DNA from 3 places in the Peribacillus sp. BM1 genome. Region 1 is predicted to be linked to each of the others. Evidence: a T-box and tRNA genes for the amino acid it is inferred to sense, from the RefSeq annotation. Region 1 holds a T-box; the other regions hold tRNA genes.
The links. The T-box of region 1 lies ahead of ileS (isoleucine--tRNA ligase). A T-box ahead of a tRNA ligase gene usually reads a tRNA of that ligase, here a tRNA-Ile.
Positions count from the first base shown of each region.

Region 1 (7,395 bases):
TTGAAGCGATCATTGTATCGAATGGAAGCAGAATGCTTGGTATTTTTGGAAAAGACGAAGAGATTATCATTCCATGGAAGAAAATAAAAAAAGTCGGTGAAGATGTTATTCTAGTTGAACATTCATTTGCATTTAAAGAAAACCTTGATGATTAGCAAGTAATTCTGCTTTTCATAGTGAAAATAAAGGGTAATGTGATACACTAAATAAAAAACAAGAGGTAGGGATTATGACAGAACCATTTCTATTGCATGAAGAAGAGTTTTTTTATCTCGAAAGCTGGATGAATAAGTTTCCAGGGCTAGTCGCAGGTTTCACTACAAAAAATGGTGGAGTTAGCAAGGCGCCCTATGCTTCGTTGAATATTGGCTTTCATGTGGGGGATAACAAGGAGGATGTTGTCACAAATCGCAGTCTGCTAGCTGAAAAGCTATCATTCCCTTTAACAGATTGGGTTTGCGCCGAACAGACGCATGAGACAAAGATTGTGAAAGTTTTGCCGTCTGACTGTGGAAAGGGTGCGAAGGATTATCTTTCCAGTCTCAAAGCATCGGACGGACTTTTTACAACAGAGAAACAAATTCTCCTCACCCTTGTGTTTGCGGACTGTGTTCCTCTTTATTTCATCGCATCAAAGCATAGCATGGTGGGAGTAGCTCATGCGGGTTGGAAGGGAACAGTCGCAGGGATTGCAACTTCCATGATCGAGTCATGGAATCAAGCGGGTATCCTGTCATCAGATATTCATGTAACGATTGGTCCATCCATTTGTGGCGATTGTTATGTTGTTGATGATAAAGTTGTCAAGTTTGTGCAAAAATTGCTGGAAGATTATGACGAAAAGCCATATAATTTAATTAGTGAAGGACAATATAACCTAAATCTGAAACAGGTCAATGCTGAAATTCTAGTAAAGGCCGGGGTTCCTCGAGAACAAATAGACATTTCTACACTATGTACCAGCTGTGAAAACGAAAAGTTTTTCTCTCATCGGCGTGATCAAGGAAAGTCAGGACGTCTCATGAGTTTCATTGGCTGGAAGGAGGAATAAAAGGAACATTGAGAGTAGTAGATAATAAAACGATTATTGATGAAAAAATAAAAGCTGCATGTCAGAAAAGTGGCAGAAACAGTGATGAAATTACGATAGTAGCCGTGACAAAATACGTTTCAGTGGAGCGTGCCAATGAAGCAATAGAAGCTGGGCTTATGTCTCTCGGTGAAAATCGAGATGAAGGGCTTTTAAATAAATATGCTGTATTAGGGGACAAGCCAACCTGGCATTATATTGGCAGCCTGCAAACTAGGAAGGTCAAAAATATCATTGATAAAGTGGAATATATACATTCTCTTGATCGGATGTCATTGGCTGAAGAAATTGAAAAACGGGCAACTAAGCCTATAAAATGTCTAGTGCAGGTAAATGTTTCTGGTGAAGAGTCTAAGCATGGAATGACTCCTTTAGAGACGTTATCGTTTATTCGTAATTTAGAATCTTTTACAAATATTCAAATAGCTGGGTTAATGACAATGGCTCCTCTTACGGAAGATGAAAATGAACTTCGGGCTTGCTTTAAAAAATTGAAGGAGCTACAAAAAGAAGTTCAAGCTGCCAACATGACACATGCACCATGTATGGAGTTATCAATGGGAATGTCGAATGATTTTACTATCGCCATTGAAGAAGGTGCAACGATGATTCGCATAGGAACTGCATTAGTCGGTGGGGAATCCTAAGGAGGTACACGTTTCATGTCATTCGTATCAAAATTTAAATCATATTTCGCATTAGATGATGAATATGAATACAGAGAAGAATTGGTCGAGGAAGAGGTGAAGGAAGCGAAACCAATGAAATCATCGAAAAGCGCGCATTCCTCCCAAAATGAAAATAAGAATGTAGTAAGTTTGCAAAGTGTTCAAAAATCTTCTAAAGTAGTATTATTAGAACCACGTGCATATGCAGAAGCCCAAGAAGTAGCAGATCATTTAAAAAATCGTCGTGCAGTTGTCGTAAACTTGCAACGAATCCAGCATGATCAAGCTAAACGTATTGTCGATTTCCTAAGCGGGACAGTTTATGCGATCAGTGGTGACATACAAAAAATTGGTACAGATATATTCTTATGTACTCCGGATAATGTGGATGTTTCCGGAAATATTACCGGGTTTGCTTTGGACGAGGAGTACGAAGAAGCGAGGTGGTAAAGCGAAATGACAATGTTAGTTGGGATTTTATTAACGGTAATTAGATTTTATTCATATGCACTAGTTGCCTATATTTTAATGTCATGGTTTCCTAATGCAAGAGAAACAGCGATTGGGCAGTTTTTAGCTAGAATCAGTGAGCCATATTTAGAACCGTTTAGAAGATTTGTTCCGTCTTTTGGAATGATTGACTTTTCACCAATTGTTGCAATACTTGCTCTGCAGTTTGCAGGATATGGGATCCGGCAGATTTTCTCATGGCTCTAAAGATTTTTTATAGTGTGAGTTCAAAAAAGCCAAGAAATTCTGCGAGCGATAGTCTCAAACCTTGCGGGTATCCAGTAATACGTAAGAACTAAAGAGACGAAGTGACAAAGAAATTCGCAAGCTTGTTTACTGGACCTTTTGAACAACCTTTTAAAGGGAGTATTATTTCATGAATATTTACCAGCATTTCAGGCCGGAAGAAAAAGAGTTTATTGATCGTGCACTTGGATGGATAGAGGCAGTAAAGCAGAATTATTCTCCCAGATTAACTGATTTTCTTAATCCGCGTGAACAACAAATCTTACTTGCTTTGGTTGGAAATGATGCTGCCGCTTTGCTGCAATTTTTTGGAGGCAGTGAAGTGGTAGAGCGCAAACGTGCCCTCATTTATCCCGATTATTATGTTCCAGAGGAAGCAGACTATCAAATGACTTTATACGAAATATCGTATCCAAAGAAATTTATTTCGCTTACGCATAGGCATGTTCTAGGAACACTTATGTCGCTTGGTCTGAAGCGTGAAAAATTTGGTGACATTTTAGTAGATGGACAGAATATTCAATTTATCGCGGCTGCGGAAATTGAGGATTATCTTACTGCAAACTTAGAAAAGATGGGCAAAGCTTCTGTTTCTATAAAAAAGCTTTCTTTAACAGAAATTATTGTAGAGCAAGGGAACTGGGAGGAGCAGAGTCATACCGTATCATCGCTTCGACTTGATGCCCTACTTGCAGCCTTTACTAATTTATCGAGACAAAAAGCCCAAACCTTACTAGCTGCTGGCAAGGTAAAGGTCAATTTCAAAAGTACTGAGCAGGGTTCAATGGAATGCCGTGAAGGTGACACTTTATCTGTGAGAGGATTTGGTAGAGCCAAGGTCTTGTCGATAGATGGTAAAACGAAAAAAGATAAATGGCGAGTTAGTATCGGCAGGAAAAAATAACGAAGAAATTAGTAGGAAACACGTGAATGTTGTCATAAATATAAGACTTATAGAGAATACGTGGAGGTGCATCATGCCATTAACCCCGATTGATATACATAATAAGGAGTTCAGTAAAGGCTTCCGTGGATATGATGAAGATGAAGTAAATGAATTTCTTGATCAGATTATTAAGGATTATGAGCTGATTCTCCGGGAAAAAAAAGAACTTGAACAGAGACTGAATGAAGTAGACGATCGTCTTGGCCATTTTAATAATATTGAGGGAACACTGAATAAATCAATCATCATTGCTCAAGAGGCTGCCGAAGAAGTAAAACGTAACGCCCAAAAAGAAGCAAAGTTGATAATTAAAGAAGCTGAGAAGAACGCAGATCGGATAGTTAATGATTCGCTCAGCAAAGCAAGAAAACTTGCTCTGGAAATTGAAGATTTGAAAAAACAATCCAAAGTATTTAGGATCAGGTTCAAGATGCTAGTTGAAGCGCAGTTAGATTTACTAGGTTCAGATGACTGGGACCACCTAATGGAATATGAAGTCGATGCAACAGAATTTGCAGACAAAGATTCATAATCCCTGCTTGACTTTTTGCACTTATTTCGCATATAATTTCTTACAATCAACTTAATATTGATATGAAACGATGATAGGGATAGTAAATGCATTCATACACTTATTTAAGCGAACTGGAGATGGTGGAAGTCCGGTATAAGTGAACGTATTGAATATCACCCTGGAGTTCCGAGTCGAACCCGTTAATGGCAGTAAACAAGGCGTTACATTCACGTTACGAATGCTTGAGAGGATAAAGATTGTCTAATACTTTATCTAGCCAGGGTGGTACCGCGGGAATATAAGTCTTCTCGTCCCTATTTTAGGGATGAGAGGACTTTTTTTGTTGCTTAAAAACGTTACAGAATTTTTTATGTTGATAGAAGAATGGGTCTATCTGCATTCAGCAAAGCATAATTCCGTATAGCCTCCAGTTTAGGGAGTCAAAATACAGACTACGTATTTGGAGAACCATATGCTTAACAGAATTATACAGGATGTGCTGGCTATAATGTTCGCCAGAGGATGTGGCGGACGATAGGAGAAGTTCCATAAAAGGCGCGATTTAAGCTTTTCTAATAGGATGGAGGAAGAATAATGGAATACAAAGATACTTTATTGATGCCAAAAACAGAATTTCCGATGAGAGGAAATTTACCGAAAAGAGAACCTGAAATGCAATCAGCATGGGAAGAAATGAATATTTATCAAAAGGTTCAGGAAAAAACGAAAGGCCGTCCGCTTTTCATCCTTCATGACGGACCACCTTATGCAAATGGAGATATCCATATGGGGCATGCTTTAAACAAGGTTTTGAAGGACTTCATTGTTCGTTTTAAATCAATGAATGGTTTTCACGCACCATACGTACCTGGTTGGGATACACACGGTCTTCCGATTGAAACGGCTTTAACAAAAAAAGGTGTAAAGCGGAAAGAAATGAGTGTCGCAGAATTTCGTAAGCTTTGTGAAGAATATGCATATCAACAAATTGATGGTCAACGTGAGCAATTTAAACGTTTAGGTGTTCGTGGCGATTGGGAAAACCCATATATTACTCTAAAGCCTGAATACGAAGCACAGCAAATTAAAGTGTTCGGTGATATGGCGAAGAAAGGGTATATTTATAAAGGGAAAAAACCAGTTTATTGGTCTCCTTCAAGTGAATCTGCACTTGCTGAAGCTGAGATCGAATACCAAGATAAACGCTCAGCATCGATTTATGTTGCGTTTGATGTTGTAGACGGTAAAGATGTCCTTGAAAAAGGCACGAAAATCGTGATCTGGACAACGACTCCTTGGACCATTCCAGCAAACCTAGGTATTTCCGTTCACCCTGATTTGACATATGTCGTCGTAGAAGTGGATGGAACACACTATGTAGTTGCCCAAGCACTACTTGAAGCAGTTACTACGACAATCGCTTGGGAAAATCCAACTGTTGTTAAAACGGTAAAAGGGAATGAACTAGAACACGTTTTAGCGAAACACCCTCTATATGACCGTCAATCACTTGTCATGCTCGGTGAACATGTAACAACAGATGCTGGTACTGGTTGTGTGCACACTGCGCCTGGACACGGGGAAGATGACTTTATCGTTGGTCAAAAATACGGTCTTGATGTTTTGTGCCCAGTTGATGAAAAAGGGGTTATGACTGAAGAAGCAGGAGAGTTTGCGGGTCTTTTCTATGATGAGGCAAATAAACCGATTACCGAAAAGTTACAGGAAATTGGCGCATTATTAAAATTGAGCTTCATTACCCACTCATATCCACATGACTGGCGGACGAAGAAACCGACAATCTTCCGTGCAACCGCTCAATGGTTTGCATCCATTAAAGATTTCCGAAGCGATCTATTGACAGCAATTGAAGAAACAAAATGGGTTCCAGCTTGGGGAGAAACTCGTCTGTATAATATGGTCCGTGACCGTGGAGACTGGTGTATTTCTCGTCAACGTGCTTGGGGAGTTCCGATTCCTGTCTTTTATGCAGAAGATGGCCAGGAAATCATCACAGACGAGACGATTAATCATGTATCTGATTTATTCCGTGAACATGGATCAAATGTTTGGTTTGAACGTGAAGCGAAGGACTTGCTTCCGGAAGGATTTTCACATGTTGGTAGTCCAAATGGTCTGTTTACAAAAGAAACAGATATTATGGATGTTTGGTTCGATTCAGGATCATCACATCAAGCTGTTTTGGAAGAGCGTGAAGACTTGCAACGCCCTGCTGATTTGTATTTAGAAGGGTCAGACCAATATCGCGGTTGGTTTAACTCATCGCTTTCAACAGCAGTAGCAGTAACAGGGAAAGCGCCGTATAAAGGCGTACTAAGTCATGGTTTTGCTCTTGATGGCGAAGGTCGTAAAATGAGTAAGTCAATTGGCAACGTCGTAATACCAGCAAAAGTAATGAATCAACTGGGAGCAGATATTCTTCGTTTATGGGTTGCTTCTGTAGACTATCAATCAGATGTACGTGTATCTGACCCCATTCTTAAACAAGTGGCAGATGTATATCGTAAAATTCGAAATACATTCCGTTTCCTTTTAGGGAATTTGGAAGGATTTAATCCAGAAACCGATAAAGTTGCATTTGAAAATCTGCATGAAGTCGATCAGTTTATGATGATTAAATTGAATAAATTGATCAAACAAACAAAATTGGCCTATGAAAACTATGAATTTGCATCCATCTATCACCTTGTCAATAATTTCTGTACGCTTGATTTAAGTGCTTTCTACTTGGATTATGCAAAGGATATTTTATATTGTGAGGCACCGGATAGCCATGATCGCAGAGCCATTCAAACTTTCTTATACGAAGCACTAGTAAGTTTGACTAAGCTTGTTTCACCAATCCTTTCTCATACAGCAGATGAAGTTTGGGCATTCATTCCTGGTGTTTCCGAGGAGAGCGCTCAGCTAACATTGATGCCTGAAGAATATTCAGTGACCAACACGAACACCATCGAAGAAAAGTGGAATGCTTTCTTAGATCTACGTGATGATGTACTCAAAGCGTTAGAAGAAGCAAGAAATCAAAAAGTGATTGGGAAATCTTTGAATGCCAAAGTAACGGTTTATGTAGATGAAAAAGAAAAGACTTTGTTGAATAGCATCGAAGAAAATCTTGAACAACTATTCATTGTTTCTAAGTTTGAAGTAGGTGGAACAGTGGAAGAGGCTCCTGATCAAGGAATTAAATTAGAAAAAGCCGTAATCGTAGTTGAAAAAGCTGAAGGTGAAACATGTGAACGCTGCTGGAATGTTTCAGAAAAAGTAGGGACAGTCGAAGCACACCCAACTCTTTGCCCTCGCTGTGCTACAGTTATGACGGAACATTATACAAACTAAATTAGTCATCCAATAAGGATGTGTCATCAGGTCTGTTTCCCACATCATGATATTTAGAGAA
Region 1 covers NZ_CM155259.1:2,519,541-2,526,935, forward strand. The annotation lists gene AC1MGI_RS12110 (YlmC/YmxH family sporulation protein) at 1-155, shown strand, start outside; gene pgeF (peptidoglycan editing factor PgeF) at 230-1,051, shown strand; gene AC1MGI_RS12120 (YggS family pyridoxal phosphate-dependent enzyme) at 1,060-1,737, shown strand; gene AC1MGI_RS12125 (cell division protein SepF) at 1,753-2,208, shown strand; gene AC1MGI_RS12130 (YggT family protein) at 2,215-2,475, shown strand; gene AC1MGI_RS12135 (YlmH family RNA-binding protein) at 2,645-3,418, shown strand; gene AC1MGI_RS12140 (DivIVA domain-containing protein) at 3,492-3,992, shown strand; T-box leader at 4,054-4,293, shown strand; gene ileS (isoleucine--tRNA ligase) at 4,569-7,334, shown strand.

Region 2 (7,395 bases), on a different replicon from region 1:
TCCACGCTGCCAAGAAAAGCCTCTAGTGAGATGTAGGGTGCCCGTACCGCAAACCGACACAGGTAGGCGAGGAGAGAATCCTAAGGTGTGCGAGAGAACTCTCGTTAAGGAACTCGGCAAAATGACCCCGTAACTTCGGGAGAAGGGGTGCTTTTTAGGGTGAATAGCCCGGAAAAGCCGCAGTGAATAGGCCCAGGCGACTGTTTAGCAAAAACACAGGTCTCTGCGAAGCCGCAAGGCGAAGTATAGGGGCTGACGCCTGCCCGGTGCTGGAAGGTTAAGAGGAGAGGTTAGCCGCAAGGCGAAGCTTTGAATTGAAGCCCCAGTAAACGGCGGCCGTAACTATAACGGTCCTAAGGTAGCGAAATTCCTTGTCGGGTAAGTTCCGACCCGCACGAAAGGCGTAACGATCTGGGCACTGTCTCAACGAGAGACTCGGTGAAATTATAGTACCTGTGAAGATGCAGGTTACCCGCGACAGGACGGAAAGACCCCGTGGAGCTTTACTGCAGCCTGATATTGAATTTTGGTACAGCTTGTACAGGATAGGTAGGAGCCTGTGAAGCCGGAGCGCTAGCTTCGGTCGAGGCGTCGGTGGGATACTACCCTGGCTGTATTGAAATTCTAACCCGCGCCCCTTATCGGGGCGGGAGACAGTGTCAGGCGGGCAGTTTGACTGGGGCGGTCGCCTCCTAAAATGTAACGGAGGCGCCCAAAGGTTCCCTCAGAATGGTTGGAAATCATTCGTAGAGTGTAAAGGCACAAGGGAGCTTGACTGCGAGACCTACAAGTCGAGCAGGGACGAAAGTCGGGCTTAGTGATCCGGTGGTTCCGCATGGAAGGGCCATCGCTCAACGGATAAAAGCTACCCCGGGGATAACAGGCTTATCTCCCCCAAGAGTCCACATCGACGGGGAGGTTTGGCACCTCGATGTCGGCTCATCGCATCCTGGGGCTGTAGTCGGTCCCAAGGGTTGGGCTGTTCGCCCATTAAAGCGGTACGCGAGCTGGGTTCAGAACGTCGTGAGACAGTTCGGTCCCTATCCGTCGTGGGCGCAGGAAATTTGAGAGGAGCTGTCCTTAGTACGAGAGGACCGGGATGGACGCACCGCTGGTGTACCAGTTGTTCTGCCAAGAGCATCGCTGGGTAGCTACGTGCGGACGGGATAAATGCTGAAAGCATCTAAGCATGAAGCCCCCCTCAAGATGAGATTTCCCATAGCGTAAGCTAGTAAGATCCCTGAAAGATGATCAGGTTGATAGGTCAGAGGTGGAAGCGTGGCGACATGTGGAGCTGACTGATACTAATCGATCGAGGACTTAACCAATATATATTTTAATGATGATTCTAAAGTTTGTTATCTAGTTTTGAAGGAATAAACCTTCTAACTGAATTTAGTCTGGTAATGATGGCGAAGAGGTCACACCCGTTCCCATTCCGAACACGGAAGTTAAGCTCTTCAGCGCCGATGGTAGTTGGGGGTCTCCCCCTGTGAGAGTAGGACGTTGCCAGGCTAAGCCCCTAATTAAATTAGGGGCTATTATTCTTTCTATAACTATATGCGGCCCCTTGGTCAAGCGGTTAAGACACCGCCCTTTCACGGCGGTAACACGGGTTCGAATCCCGTAGGGGTCACCATATTGGAGGATTAGCTCAGCTGGGAGAGCATCTGCCTTACAAGCAGAGGGTCGGCGGTTCGATCCCGTCATCCTCCACCATTACCTATAGTGCCGGTGTAGCTCAACTGGTAGAGCAACTGACTTGTAATCAGTAGGTTGGGGGTTCAAGTCCTCTTGCCGGCACCAGGTTTTTTTTTGTTTTCGAGCCATTAGCTCAGTTGGTAGAGCATCTGACTTTTAATCAGAGGGTCGCAGGTTCGAATCCTGCATGGCTCACCATTTATCGCGGGTGTGGCGGAATTGGCAGACGCACCAGACTTAGGATCTGGCGCCGCGAGGCGTGGGGGTTCAAGTCCCTTCACCCGCATTAATTATTACGCGGAAGTAGTTCAGTGGTAGAATACAACCTTGCCAAGGTTGGGGTCGCGGGTTCGAATCCCGTCTTCCGCTCTACTTTTCGTAAGTGCCGGGGTGGCGGAACTGGCAGACGCACAGGACTTAAAATCCTGCGGTAGGTGACTACCGTACCGGTTCGATTCCGGTCCTCGGCACCATAATATTTATACGCGCCCGTAGCTCAATTGGATAGAGCATCTGACTACGAATCAGAAGGTTGTAGGTTCGACTCCCGCCGGGCGCATTGTTTCTATACGGGAAGTAGCTCAGCTTGGTAGAGCACTTGGTTTGGGACCAAGGGGTCGCAGGTTCGAATCCTGTCTTCCCGACCATTTCAATTTTAATTATGGGGCCTTAGCTCAGCTGGGAGAGCGCCTGCCTTGCACGCAGGAGGTCAGCGGTTCGATCCCGCTAGGCTCCACCATTATTATGATTATTGTATACGCTTATTTATTTGGCGGCGTAGCTCAGCTGGCTAGAGCGTACGGTTCATACCCGTGAGGTCGGGGGTTCGATCCCCTCTGCCGCTACCAAATCATGAAGGATCTTTAGCTCAGCTGGTTAGAGCAGACGGCTCATAACCGTCTGGTCGTAGGTTCGAGTCCTACAAGATCCACCACTATTTATTCGGAGGTATACCCAAGCCCGGCTGAAGGGATCGGTCTTGAAAACCGACAGGGGAGTCAAATCCCGCGGGGGTTCGAATCCCTCTACCTCCTCCATTTTTTAAAAAAAGATCACACAATTCATATCGTCGCGGGGTGGAGCAGTTCGGTAGCTCGTCGGGCTCATAACCCGAAGGTCGCAGGTTCAAATCCTGTCCCCGCAATCTGGTCCGGTAGTTCAGTTGGTTAGAATGCCTGCCTGTCACGCAGGAGGTCGCGGGTTCGAGTCCCGTCCGGACCGCCATTTTTATTCTAGTAGGGTCACCTACTGTTGATATACATTGTGTGGCTCAGTAGCTCAGTCGGTAGAGCAAAGGACTGAAAATCCTTGTGTCGGCGGTTCGATTCCGTCCTGAGCCATCATTAGCTTAATACGGAGGGGTAGCGAAGTGGCTAAACGCGGCGGACTGTAAATCCGCTCCTTCGGGTTCGGCAGTTCGAATCTGCCCCCCTCCACCATTGTGTAGTTTAAAGATAGAATAGAGGTCTTCGGAACTTCCGAAGAAGGTTGTGAACCCATTTATTTTATATTATTGGGCTATAGCCAAGCGGTAAGGCAACGGATTTTGATTCCGTCATGCGAAGGTTCGAACCCTTCTAGCCCAGTCATGGCAGCATAGCCAAGTGGTAAGGCAGAGGTCTGCAAAACCTTCACCCCCGGTTCAAATCCGGGTGCTGCCTTAATCATGCCGGTGTGGCGGAATTGGCAGACGCGCACGACTCAAAATCGTGTTCCGTAAGGAGTGCCGGTTCGACCCCGGCCACCGGTATCGAAGCGAGACATATTTTGCGGGTGTAGTTTAGTGGTAAAACCTCAGCCTTCCAAGCTGATGATGAGAGTTCGATTCTCTTCACCCGCTCCAAAGAATGGGCCTATAGCTCAGCTGGTTAGAGCGCACGCCTGATAAGCGTGAGGTCGATGGTTCGAGTCCATTTAGGCCCACCATAATCCTATATTTTTTGTTCCGCAGTAGCTCAGTGGTAGAGCATTCGGCTGTTAACCGAACGGTCGTAGGTTCGAGTCCTACCTGCGGAGCCATTTTTTTTATATGGGGAAGTACTCAAGAGGCTGAAGAGGCGCCCCTGCTAAGGGTGTAGGTCGGGTAACCGGCGCGAGGGTTCAAATCCCTCCTTCTCCGCCACACATAGGATGCGCCTTTAGCTCAGCAGGATAGAGCAACGGCCTTCTAAGCCGTCGGTCAGAGGTTCGAATCCTCTAAGGCGCGTAAAGACTAACCAACTAAGGTTAGTTTTTTTTGTTTGTTCATTCAGTCTGCGAGCAAAACAAGACCGTATCGAACCAATTCATTCGTCTCATGGCACTTTAGGTAACTCTAGTGAACAAATGATACATAAAACAAAAAATAAATTGCTTATAATGCGTTTCTCAGCATCATTTATTTTAAAAAAATTTTTTTCTTGTGTAAGTTCCGAAAGGGTTGCGAATGAGTTCGGAACCTTCCAAATGGGCAGGGATGAACAGGGATAAAAGCAAGCTTGCAGTGGTAGGCTGGCGATGGATCTTTAAAAGTTAATACACAACAGAATGGGTGGCAGCTTTTTAGGCGGTTAATATCCTTTAGCTTTAGTCTCTATATAGAAAAGCTCTTAAATATCTGGACTTTGCTAGTTTTGTAGGTTTATAATTCTATTAAATAAAAAACTTAATATGGACAAATAAAAAAGCCATTTCCATATGCTAAAGGCTGGTAACCTTTAACGGAAATGACTTTAACCCTGTTTCACAACTTCTCAAGGACGGGAACAGGTAAAATAACAATTTGATATGCCTATTATAACGGGTTTATAGAGAGAATTTCAACCGTTAACTTTTAATAATTTTAAAAAAGTAGGCTACCAAAGGTGTATTTTACCGTTTTTCTAATCCAGTTGTGATTGGTAAAAGGGTAAAGTAGGCCTTTTTCTTTGTCTTCTGGGAAGGAAGAAAAGTCATGTTAGTAGCAGGCAGAATCGAAAATTTTAAAGAATTTAGCAAGTTTAAAAACATAAAAAAATTTAATAACACCATTGAAATGTTCCTAGCCGAGCATAAAAAAGATTTCACTAAGGGAGAACTAGTCGCGTTCAAACGCTTGGTTAGGTTCTCAGCAAAATATGCAGGTGTGGCTAATGCCAAGATCGGAACTTTACTAAAAGCCATCAATGAAAAACTGAAAGGGTTTGGCGTAAGTCGTTCCACTTTTGAAAGAATGCTAAGAAAAGCGAAAGATTTAGGTATTCTATCGGTTGAAAATACGGCTAAATCCAAAGGTGGAAAAGGGCATAATGTCTATATTTTTAATACAATTGATGTATTAAAAAAGGAAAAATTGACGTATTGTGGGGATCACGAGAAACCTTGCGACAGTAAGGGTGAAGGGTATAATTTTGAAAGAGAAACTAGTAATCTTTTAGAAACTAGCAATACTAAAAAGATAAAAAAACGTAAGGAAACGCATTTAGATTCTACTTTTACGGCTTCTTATGTTTCAAAAGAATTTGTCCAGGCTGTTAAGCCTTTCTTTAATCATGCAGCTACGATCGAAGACCTTTGGAAAAGCGTTTTTCTTGATACAAAGGGGATAAAAAACATAGTAGAACCTGAAATCATTACATATACGGCCATAGCTGCCTTTAAACAAGCAATCAGAGCCTCTAAAAAAGGGAAAATCAGAACGACCTTAGCTGCCTTCTTCACAGGAACTTTTAAAAACCTAATGGATAAGGCTTACTTTGCTATTCCTTTAGAAGAAATCCATGAAAGAATCAGCCATTGAAACAAGAAATAATATCTTAAAACAAACTAATTTAGATAAAATTATCTTCTTTAAAAACCGTAAAACACACCGCAACAAAGATAGATCTCAAAGAGAGCTCAATGTCTGTTTCATTTGCGGTTTTACTTTGCAGTAAATCCCTGTCTGTTTACGGGCTCGGCCGGGCTCCTCCTTTTTCGTAAACACCAGAAGACCTCGCCTATACTACGTAAACATAGCCGAGGTCTTCTGGTACTCTAAAGTTGTTGCCGGCCGAGGGTGGAAGAAGTAGCAAGTAGGTTTATGTATAAATGGAGAGATTAGTTTGGGGAAAAGATTAAAAAATATGGATATAGTGGTTTAGAAATAAAAGATGTAGAACGAGTAAAAAATACGAATGATGTGAGAATTAGAGGATGCTGTTTGCTGATTTATTTGTAGTGTTTTTTAGTTCCGAAGATAGATTCGAAGGGTTCCAAAAGGGGGGGATTCGAAAAAAATAGGAATTTTGTTTATGGTTTTTGTAATGTATTTTTAAAAAAACGTCGTTCATGCTGTTTATTAGGCTTTCTATGGCGTTTTATCTTTTTTTGAGTACAAATGTAAGTATAAAGATTTAAGATGTTATAAACACCCCTTAAAGGACCTTGAAGACCTTGCTGATTTATTATTTTTAATTCATTTTTCACAATAATTCTCCAGTTTTATCTTAAACTTCTTCTCAATCTATGTATTAGGGCTACCCGAACCTTCTGAATTTTGACAGGTGTGGAATGGTAGCCAAACCGCCTGTTCCTCCATTCTTCATGTTGGTGTCGTATTTTTTTACTCTATATAGGGACTCTTGGTAACACAGTTCACCTCAGCCAACCTCACATCTCTAAACCAGGGGTAGTTGGGACTGTTTCCCTTCCGGCTCGGAAACGGGTATTCTGTATCGCTCATATGAGCCGTATAATCTCTAATTACTTCCCGCAGCTTGATCGGAACTATAGAGCCGCAACGCCCATTTCGTATCTTCAATTTCTTTGGCCGTTCGTAACGGCTGCACGTTCTTTTCTTTCATGATTTCCCTCTATTATCATACGTTGAATGTATGATAATAGAGGGAAATCAAAAGTACCCAGTGCTACCAATAATTTGAATGTACGAAAATACCTAAAATCATACATTCAAAAAACTTCCTATTCAACTAAAGAAGAAAAGAAGAAGAGAAGAAGAGAAGAAATAAACGTTTATTCGTTGGAAAAATGGTTGATTCCTTCTTTTCTTCTTTCCATGCAGCGCAGTAGAGTTTGCTACTTGAATAGATTTCAGTCTGGCCACATGGTAAGTAAATTTGCAAAATGTCTTCTACTTAATCTCCTTTAAATACTTCTCCAAAGCCTCTTCAATCAAAATATAGATGTTTTTTTCATGGACAAGGGCTTGCATTTTTAATTCTTTATGCAGATCTGTACGTAGATCAAAGGATACGCGTTTTCTTTCCACTTTTATTTCATCCTTTCTTGTTTCGTTGATTTCTTTATTCAAATAAACGTTGGTATCTTCTTCGCCTACTATTTCGGCTAATGCTTGGGTTGGAGTGATTATTTGTTGCATACGTTTCATTTTTTTTATGTCATTTACTTTGGACACGCTCAATCAACTCCTTGTAGAAACGGTTGTATTGGTCTAATGCCTTTTTTAATTCTGGGTTCTTATTAAATCCATAGAGAGCTAATCTGCCCACTGGTGCTTTTCTCGTAATGGTTGTTTGAAAGACTTCGTTAGGATAGTCCTCCTCAATCATTTCTTTAAACGCTTTTGAATCGCTTCTACGTACATCGTTCATGGTGCGTAAAATCCCAACGACTTGTGTATCTCTATGACCGAAATTTCTAGCGCCTTCAACAGAGTCCATAAAATTAGGAATCGCCGAGTAACACCAGCTTGAACATTCAAACATGACAACTACG
Region 2 covers NZ_JBWXPJ010000005.1:2,540-9,934, forward strand. The annotation lists rRNA gene AC1MGI_RS22295 (23S ribosomal RNA) at 1-1,328, shown strand, start outside; rRNA gene rrf (5S ribosomal RNA) at 1,400-1,515, shown strand; tRNA gene AC1MGI_RS22305 (tRNA-Glu) at 1,565-1,639, shown strand; tRNA gene AC1MGI_RS22310 (tRNA-Val) at 1,644-1,719, shown strand; tRNA gene AC1MGI_RS22315 (tRNA-Thr) at 1,731-1,806, shown strand; tRNA gene AC1MGI_RS22320 (tRNA-Lys) at 1,824-1,899, shown strand; tRNA gene AC1MGI_RS22325 (tRNA-Leu) at 1,906-1,987, shown strand; tRNA gene AC1MGI_RS22330 (tRNA-Gly) at 1,999-2,070, shown strand; tRNA gene AC1MGI_RS22335 (tRNA-Leu) at 2,086-2,174, shown strand; tRNA gene AC1MGI_RS22340 (tRNA-Arg) at 2,187-2,260, shown strand; tRNA gene AC1MGI_RS22345 (tRNA-Pro) at 2,272-2,348, shown strand; tRNA gene AC1MGI_RS22350 (tRNA-Ala) at 2,365-2,440, shown strand; tRNA gene AC1MGI_RS22355 (tRNA-Met) at 2,473-2,549, shown strand; tRNA gene AC1MGI_RS22360 (tRNA-Ile) at 2,559-2,635, shown strand; tRNA gene AC1MGI_RS22365 (tRNA-Ser) at 2,646-2,738, shown strand; tRNA gene AC1MGI_RS22370 (tRNA-Met) at 2,772-2,845, shown strand; tRNA gene AC1MGI_RS22375 (tRNA-Asp) at 2,849-2,925, shown strand; tRNA gene AC1MGI_RS22380 (tRNA-Phe) at 2,969-3,041, shown strand; tRNA gene AC1MGI_RS22385 (tRNA-Tyr) at 3,057-3,140, shown strand; tRNA gene AC1MGI_RS22390 (tRNA-Gln) at 3,216-3,287, shown strand; tRNA gene AC1MGI_RS22395 (tRNA-Cys) at 3,292-3,362, shown strand; tRNA gene AC1MGI_RS22400 (tRNA-Leu) at 3,370-3,451, shown strand; tRNA gene AC1MGI_RS22405 (tRNA-Gly) at 3,471-3,544, shown strand; tRNA gene AC1MGI_RS22410 (tRNA-Ile) at 3,551-3,627, shown strand; tRNA gene AC1MGI_RS22415 (tRNA-Asn) at 3,646-3,720, shown strand; tRNA gene AC1MGI_RS22420 (tRNA-Ser) at 3,733-3,823, shown strand; tRNA gene AC1MGI_RS22425 (tRNA-Arg) at 3,834-3,907, shown strand; gene AC1MGI_RS22430 (hypothetical protein) at 4,634-5,458, shown strand; gene AC1MGI_RS22435 (hypothetical protein) at 5,950-6,126, opposite strand; gene AC1MGI_RS22440 (hypothetical protein) at 6,791-7,075, opposite strand; gene AC1MGI_RS22445 (ParA family protein) at 7,059-7,395, opposite strand, start outside.
Region 2: it encodes a tRNA-Ile, which carries the amino acid that the T-box ahead of ileS (isoleucine--tRNA ligase) is inferred to sense. The anticodon was not compared.

Region 3 (7,395 bases), 2.2 Mb from region 1:
CAAAACCATTCCGATTGAAATGATGCCCGCCATGAAAGCAACTGCCCAAACAAACACCATTTTCGGATTACTTCTATCTATAGGATTATTGATTAGTTATTTTGTTTAATGAAAAAGTGGATGTCACAAAAGGGTCTGACCTCGCACTCTAAATCAGTATGTAGTGTTTCTTACACTTATTCTATACTGCATTTAGTTTTTGCGGGGTCTGACCCTTTGCTTTTGGGACATCCTTTTTTTCGTTGTTACTATCAAAAGGTTAAAGAAGTCTTTATCAACCTCCTCTTTTTTCATACTCCCTCAACGTTTCTACCAACACCTATTCGGGTAATGTACATATACGATAAAAAAATCTCCTAAGGAGTGAAATAAAATGGCTACTACTAAACAAATTCAAATTTTAAAAGAAAAATTACTTTTAGAAAAAGAACAACTCCAAGAACAAATTCAAAGTGATGAAGAAACCTTAGTGAAAGTGAGTCAAAAAGAATCCGTAGATGAATTATCTTCTTATGATAACCACCCAGCCGATATGGGTACTGAGCTTTTTGATAAAGAGAGAATTATGGCGTTGAATGATCACGCTAAATCCGAAATTGAGAAAATTAACGCAGCCCTTGAAGCTATAAATGAAGGTAAATATGGTCATTGTAAAGTTTGTGGTAATACCATTTCTATGGAGCGACTCGAAGCAGTTCCAGCCACACTACATTGTTTTGAACACGCTCAAACACAAAACACTATTCCAGCACGACCTGTAGAAGAAGATGTACTTATCCCATCTTTAGGAAACCATTTCGAAAATCGACGCCTTGGAAGTGAAATTACTGACAAAGAAGATAGCTTTGCTGAGGTTGCTCGTTTTGGAACTTCGGAGACACCTTCCGACTACAGTGGCGACCATGAGAGTTATGATACTCTTTATAATAATGAAGACGAAACAGAAGGCTTTACAGAAGAATATGAAGCATATATCGGAAATGATGTACAAGGAAAGAATAGAAATGTTTATCCTAATAAAAAGCAATAAACGCTAGATGGATAAAGGACTCCCCATTTATTATGTAAATGAGTAATGAGGTAGTAGACCATTCTAAAAAAGTCAAATAAAAAAGATGCATACGTAGATGTATGCACCTTTTCTAAAGGAGGGATTTGAACCCTCGCGCCGGTTACCCGACCTACACCCTTAGCAGGGGCGCCTCTTCAGCCTCTTGAGTACTTCCCCATATAAAAAAAATGGCTCCGCAGGTAGGACTCGAACCTACGACCGTTCGGTTAACAGCCGAATGCTCTACCACTGAGCTACTGCGGAACAAAAAATATAGGATTATGGTGGGCCTAAATGGACTCGAACCATCGACCTCACGCTTATCAGGCGTGCGCTCTAACCAGCTGAGCTATAGGCCCATTCTTTGGAGCGGGTGAAGAGAATCGAACTCTCATCATCAGCTTGGAAGGCTGAGGTTTTACCACTAAACTACACCCGCAAAATATGTCTCGCTTCGATACCGGTGGCCGGGGTCGAACCGGCACTCCTTACGGAACACGATTTTGAGTCGTGCGCGTCTGCCAATTCCGCCACACCGGCATGATTAAGGCAGCACCCGGATTTGAACCGGGGGTGAAGGTTTTGCAGACCTCTGCCTTACCACTTGGCTATGCTGCCATGACTGGGCTAGAAGGGTTCGAACCTTCGCATGACGGAATCAAAATCCGTTGCCTTACCGCTTGGCTATAGCCCAATAATATAAAATAAATGGGTTCACAACCTTCTTCGGAAGTTCCGAAGACCTCTATTCTATCTTTAAACTACACAATGGTGGAGGGGGGCAGATTCGAACTGCCGAACCCGAAGGAGCGGATTTACAGTCCGCCGCGTTTAGCCACTTCGCTACCCCTCCGTATTAAGCTAATGATGGCTCAGGACGGAATCGAACCGCCGACACAAGGATTTTCAGTCCTTTGCTCTACCGACTGAGCTACTGAGCCACACAATGTATATCAACAGTAGGTGACCCTACTAGAATAAAAATGGCGGTCCGGACGGGACTCGAACCCGCGACCTCCTGCGTGACAGGCAGGCATTCTAACCAACTGAACTACCGGACCAGATTGCGGGGACAGGATTTGAACCTGCGACCTTCGGGTTATGAGCCCGACGAGCTACCGAACTGCTCCACCCCGCGACGATATGAATTGTGTGATCTTTTTTTAAAAAATGGAGGAGGTAGAGGGATTCGAACCCCCGCGGGATTTGACTCCCCTGTCGGTTTTCAAGACCGATCCCTTCAGCCGGGCTTGGGTATACCTCCGAATAAATAGTGGTGGATCTTGTAGGACTCGAACCTACGACCAGACGGTTATGAGCCGTCTGCTCTAACCAGCTGAGCTAAAGATCCTTCATGATTTGGTAGCGGCAGAGGGGATCGAACCCCCGACCTCACGGGTATGAACCGTACGCTCTAGCCAGCTGAGCTACGCCGCCAAATAAATAAGCGTATACAATAATCATAATAATGGTGGAGCCTAGCGGGATCGAACCGCTGACCTCCTGCGTGCAAGGCAGGCGCTCTCCCAGCTGAGCTAAGGCCCCATAATTAAAATTGAAATGGTCGGGAAGACAGGATTCGAACCTGCGACCCCTTGGTCCCAAACCAAGTGCTCTACCAAGCTGAGCTACTTCCCGTATAGAAACAATGCGCCCGGCGGGAGTCGAACCTACAACCTTCTGATTCGTAGTCAGATGCTCTATCCAATTGAGCTACGGGCGCGTATAAATATTATGGTGCCGAGGACCGGAATCGAACCGGTACGGTAGTCACCTACCGCAGGATTTTAAGTCCTGTGCGTCTGCCAGTTCCGCCACCCCGGCACTTACGAAAAGTAGAGCGGAAGACGGGATTCGAACCCGCGACCCCAACCTTGGCAAGGTTGTATTCTACCACTGAACTACTTCCGCGTAATAATTAATGCGGGTGAAGGGACTTGAACCCCCACGCCTCGCGGCGCCAGATCCTAAGTCTGGTGCGTCTGCCAATTCCGCCACACCCGCGATAAATGGTGAGCCATGCAGGATTCGAACCTGCGACCCTCTGATTAAAAGTCAGATGCTCTACCAACTGAGCTAATGGCTCGAAAACAAAAAAAAACCTGGTGCCGGCAAGAGGACTTGAACCCCCAACCTACTGATTACAAGTCAGTTGCTCTACCAGTTGAGCTACACCGGCACTATAGGTAATGGTGGAGGATGACGGGATCGAACCGCCGACCCTCTGCTTGTAAGGCAGATGCTCTCCCAGCTGAGCTAATCCTCCAATATGGTGACCCCTACGGGATTCGAACCCGTGTTACCGCCGTGAAAGGGCGGTGTCTTAACCGCTTGACCAAGGGGCCGCATATAGTTATAGAAAGAATAATAGCCCCTAATTTAATTAGGGGCTTAGCCTGGCAACGTCCTACTCTCACAGGGGGAGACCCCCAACTACCATCGGCGCTGAAGAGCTTAACTTCCGTGTTCGGAATGGGAACGGGTGTGACCTCTTCGCCATCATTACCAGACTAAATTCAGTTAGAAGGTTTATTCCTTCAAAACTAGATAACAAACTTTAGAATCATCATTAAAATATATATTGGTTAAGTCCTCGATCGATTAGTATCAGTCAGCTCCACATGTCGCCACGCTTCCACCTCTGACCTATCAACCTGATCATCTTTCAGGGATCTTACTAGCTTACGCTATGGGAAATCTCATCTTGAGGGGGGCTTCATGCTTAGATGCTTTCAGCATTTATCCCGTCCGCACGTAGCTACCCAGCGATGCTCTTGGCAGAACAACTGGTACACCAGCGGTGCGTCCATCCCGGTCCTCTCGTACTAAGGACAGCTCCTCTCAAATTTCCTGCGCCCACGACGGATAGGGACCGAACTGTCTCACGACGTTCTGAACCCAGCTCGCGTACCGCTTTAATGGGCGAACAGCCCAACCCTTGGGACCGACTACAGCCCCAGGATGCGATGAGCCGACATCGAGGTGCCAAACCTCCCCGTCGATGTGGACTCTTGGGGGAGATAAGCCTGTTATCCCCGGGGTAGCTTTTATCCGTTGAGCGATGGCCCTTCCATGCGGAACCACCGGATCACTAAGCCCGACTTTCGTCCCTGCTCGACTTGTAGGTCTCGCAGTCAAGCTCCCTTGTGCCTTTACACTCTACGAATGATTTCCAACCATTCTGAGGGAACCTTTGGGCGCCTCCGTTACATTTTAGGAGGCGACCGCCCCAGTCAAACTGCCCGCCTGACACTGTCTCCCGCCCCGATAAGGGGCGCGGGTTAGAATTTCAATACAGCCAGGGTAGTATCCCACCGACGCCTCGACCGAAGCTAGCGCTCCGGCTTCACAGGCTCCTACCTATCCTGTACAAGCTGTACCAAAATTCAATATCAGGCTGCAGTAAAGCTCCACGGGGTCTTTCCGTCCTGTCGCGGGTAACCTGCATCTTCACAGGTACTATAATTTCACCGAGTCTCTCGTTGAGACAGTGCCCAGATCGTTACGCCTTTCGTGCGGGTCGGAACTTACCCGACAAGGAATTTCGCTACCTTAGGACCGTTATAGTTACGGCCGCCGTTTACTGGGGCTTCAATTCAAAGCTTCGCCTTGCGGCTAACCTCTCCTCTTAACCTTCCAGCACCGGGCAGGCGTCAGCCCCTATACTTCGCCTTGCGGCTTCGCAGAGACCTGTGTTTTTGCTAAACAGTCGCCTGGGCCTATTCACTGCGGCTTTTCCGGGCTATTCACCCTAAAAAGCACCCCTTCTCCCGAAGTTACGGGGTCATTTTGCCGAGTTCCTTAACGAGAGTTCTCTCGCACACCTTAGGATTCTCTCCTCGCCTACCTGTGTCGGTTTGCGGTACGGGCACCCTACATCTCACTAGAGGCTTTTCTTGGCAGCGTGGAATCAGGAACTTCGGTACTATATTTCCCTCGCCATCACAGCTCCGCCTTAATGGAAACGGGATTTTCCTCGTTTCCGGCCTAACTGCTTGGACGCGCATATCCAACAGCGCGCTTACCCTATCCTTCTGCGTCCCCCCATCGCTCAAACGATGTATAGGTGGTACAGGAATATCAACCTGTTGTCCATCGCCTACGCTTTTCAGCCTCGGCTTAGGTCCCGACTAACCCTGAGCGGACGAGCCTTCCTCAGGAAACCTTAGGCATTCGGTGGAAGGGATTCTCACCCTTCTTTCGCTACTCATACCGGCATTCTCACTTCTAAGCGCTCCACCAGTCCTTCCGGTCTAGCTTCAACGCCCTTAGAACGCTCTCCTACCACGGATACCATACGGTATCCATCCACAGCTTCGGTGTTACGTTTAGCCCCGGTACATTTTCGGCGCAGAGTCACTCGACCAGTGAGCTATTACGCACTCTTTAAATGATGGCTGCTTCTGAGCCAACATCCTGGTTGTCTAAGCAACTCCACATCCTTTTCCACTTAACGTAAACTTGGGGACCTTAGCTGGTGGTCTGGGCTGTTTCCCTCTTGACTACGGATCTTATCACTCGCAGTCTGACTCCCGAGAATAAGTATTTGGCATTCGGAGTTTGACTGAATTCGGTAACCCGTTGGGGGCCCCTAGTCCAATCAGTGCTCTACCTCCAATACTCTCATCTCGAGGCTAGCCCTAAAGCTATTTCGGAGAGAACCAGCTATCTCCAGGTTCGATTGGAATTTCTCCGCTACCCACACCTCATCCCCGCACTTTTCAACGTACGTGGGTTCGGGCCTCCATTCAGTGTTACCTGAACTTCACCCTGGACATGGGTAGATCACCTGGTTTCGGGTCTACGACCTCATACTCATGCGCCCTATTCAGACTCGCTTTCGCTGCGGCTCCGTCTTATCAACTTAACCTTGCATGAAATCGTAACTCGCCGGTTCATTCTACAAAAGGCACGCTATCACCCATTAACGGGCTCTAACTACTTGTAGGCACACGGTTTCAGGATCTATTTCACTCCCCTTCCGGGGTGCTTTTCACCTTTCCCTCACGGTACTGGTTCACTATCGGTCACTAGGTAGTATTTAGCCTTGGGAGATGGTCCTCCCTGCTTCCGACGGGATTTCTCGTGTCCCGCCGTACTCAGGATCCACTCAGGAGGGAACGAAGTTTCAGCTACAGGGTTTTTACCTTCTTTGACGGATCTTTCCAGATCACTTCACTTACCCCGTTCCTTTGTAACTCCATGTTGAGTGTCCTACAACCCCAAGAGGCAAGCCTCTTGGTTTGGGCTATCTTCCGTTTCGCTCGCCGCTACTCAGGAAATCGCGTTTGCTTTCTCTTCCTCCGGGTACTTAGATGTTTCAGTTCCCCGGGTCTGCCTTCAGTACCCTATGTATTCAGGTAAAGATACTGTTCCATTACGAACAGTGGGTTTCCCCATTCGGAAATCTCCGGATCAAAGCTTACTTACAGCTCCCCGAAGCATATCGGTGTTAGTCCCGTCCTTCATCGGCTCCTAGTGCCAAGGCATCCACCGTGCGCCCTTTCTAACTTAACCGAAGTTAATAAAAAAAAGAACTTACTATTTCAATGATGTCTTGTTATTCGTTATCTAGTTTTCAAGGAACAAAGTGTAGAGAGATAATTCTCTCAAAACTAAACAAAGGCAGAAACGTCCATTTATTGAAGTATCTAGTACTTCATTTCATCCTTAGAAAGGAGGTGATCCAGCCGCACCTTCCGATACGGCTACCTTGTTACGACTTCACCCCAATCATCTGTCCCACCTTAGGCGGCTGGCTCCTTGCGGTTACCTCACCGACTTCGGGTGTTACAAACTCTCGTGGTGTGACGGGCGGTGTGTACAAGGCCCGGGAACGTATTCACCGTGGCATGCTGATCCACGATTACTAGCGATTCCGGCTTCATGTAGGCGAGTTGCAGCCTACAATCCGAACTGAGAATGGCTTTATGAGATTCGCTTACCCTCGCGGGTTTGCAGCTCTTTGTACCATCCATTGTAGCACGTGTGTAGCCCAGGTCATAAGGGGCATGATGATTTGACGTCATCCCCACCTTCCTCCGGTTTGTCACCGGCAGTCACCTTAGAGTGCCCAACTGAATGCTGGCAACTAAGATCAAGGGTTGCGCTCGTTGCGGGACTTAACCCAACATCTCACGACACGAGCTGACGACAACCATGCACCACCTGTCACTTTTGTCCCCGAAGGGAAGTTCCTATCTCTAGGAAGGGCAAAAGGATGTCAAGACCTGGTAAGGTTCTTCGCGTTGCTTCGAATTAAACCACATGCTCCACCGCTTGTGCGGGCCCCCGTCAATTCCTTTGAGTTTCAGCCTTGCGGCCGTACTCCCCAGGCGGAGTGC
Region 3 covers NZ_CM155259.1:358,282-365,676, forward strand. The annotation lists gene AC1MGI_RS01730 (1,4-dihydroxy-2-naphthoate polyprenyltransferase) at 1-109, shown strand, start outside; gene AC1MGI_RS01735 (TraR/DksA C4-type zinc finger protein) at 374-1,030, shown strand; tRNA gene AC1MGI_RS01740 (tRNA-Ser) at 1,144-1,225, opposite strand; tRNA gene AC1MGI_RS01745 (tRNA-Asn) at 1,241-1,315, opposite strand; tRNA gene AC1MGI_RS01750 (tRNA-Ile) at 1,334-1,410, opposite strand; tRNA gene AC1MGI_RS01755 (tRNA-Gly) at 1,417-1,490, opposite strand; tRNA gene AC1MGI_RS01760 (tRNA-Leu) at 1,510-1,591, opposite strand; tRNA gene AC1MGI_RS01765 (tRNA-Cys) at 1,599-1,669, opposite strand; tRNA gene AC1MGI_RS01770 (tRNA-Gln) at 1,674-1,745, opposite strand; tRNA gene AC1MGI_RS01775 (tRNA-Tyr) at 1,821-1,904, opposite strand; tRNA gene AC1MGI_RS01780 (tRNA-Phe) at 1,920-1,992, opposite strand; tRNA gene AC1MGI_RS01785 (tRNA-Asp) at 2,036-2,112, opposite strand; tRNA gene AC1MGI_RS01790 (tRNA-Met) at 2,116-2,189, opposite strand; tRNA gene AC1MGI_RS01795 (tRNA-Ser) at 2,223-2,315, opposite strand; tRNA gene AC1MGI_RS01800 (tRNA-Ile) at 2,326-2,402, opposite strand; tRNA gene AC1MGI_RS01805 (tRNA-Met) at 2,412-2,488, opposite strand; tRNA gene AC1MGI_RS01810 (tRNA-Ala) at 2,521-2,596, opposite strand; tRNA gene AC1MGI_RS01815 (tRNA-Pro) at 2,613-2,689, opposite strand; tRNA gene AC1MGI_RS01820 (tRNA-Arg) at 2,701-2,774, opposite strand; tRNA gene AC1MGI_RS01825 (tRNA-Leu) at 2,787-2,875, opposite strand; tRNA gene AC1MGI_RS01830 (tRNA-Gly) at 2,891-2,962, opposite strand; tRNA gene AC1MGI_RS01835 (tRNA-Leu) at 2,974-3,055, opposite strand; tRNA gene AC1MGI_RS01840 (tRNA-Lys) at 3,062-3,137, opposite strand; tRNA gene AC1MGI_RS01845 (tRNA-Thr) at 3,155-3,230, opposite strand; tRNA gene AC1MGI_RS01850 (tRNA-Val) at 3,242-3,317, opposite strand; tRNA gene AC1MGI_RS01855 (tRNA-Glu) at 3,322-3,396, opposite strand; rRNA gene rrf (5S ribosomal RNA) at 3,446-3,561, opposite strand; rRNA gene AC1MGI_RS01865 (23S ribosomal RNA) at 3,633-6,568, opposite strand; rRNA gene AC1MGI_RS01870 (16S ribosomal RNA) at 6,726-7,395, opposite strand, start outside.
Region 3: it encodes a tRNA-Ile, which carries the amino acid that the T-box ahead of ileS (isoleucine--tRNA ligase) is inferred to sense. The anticodon was not compared.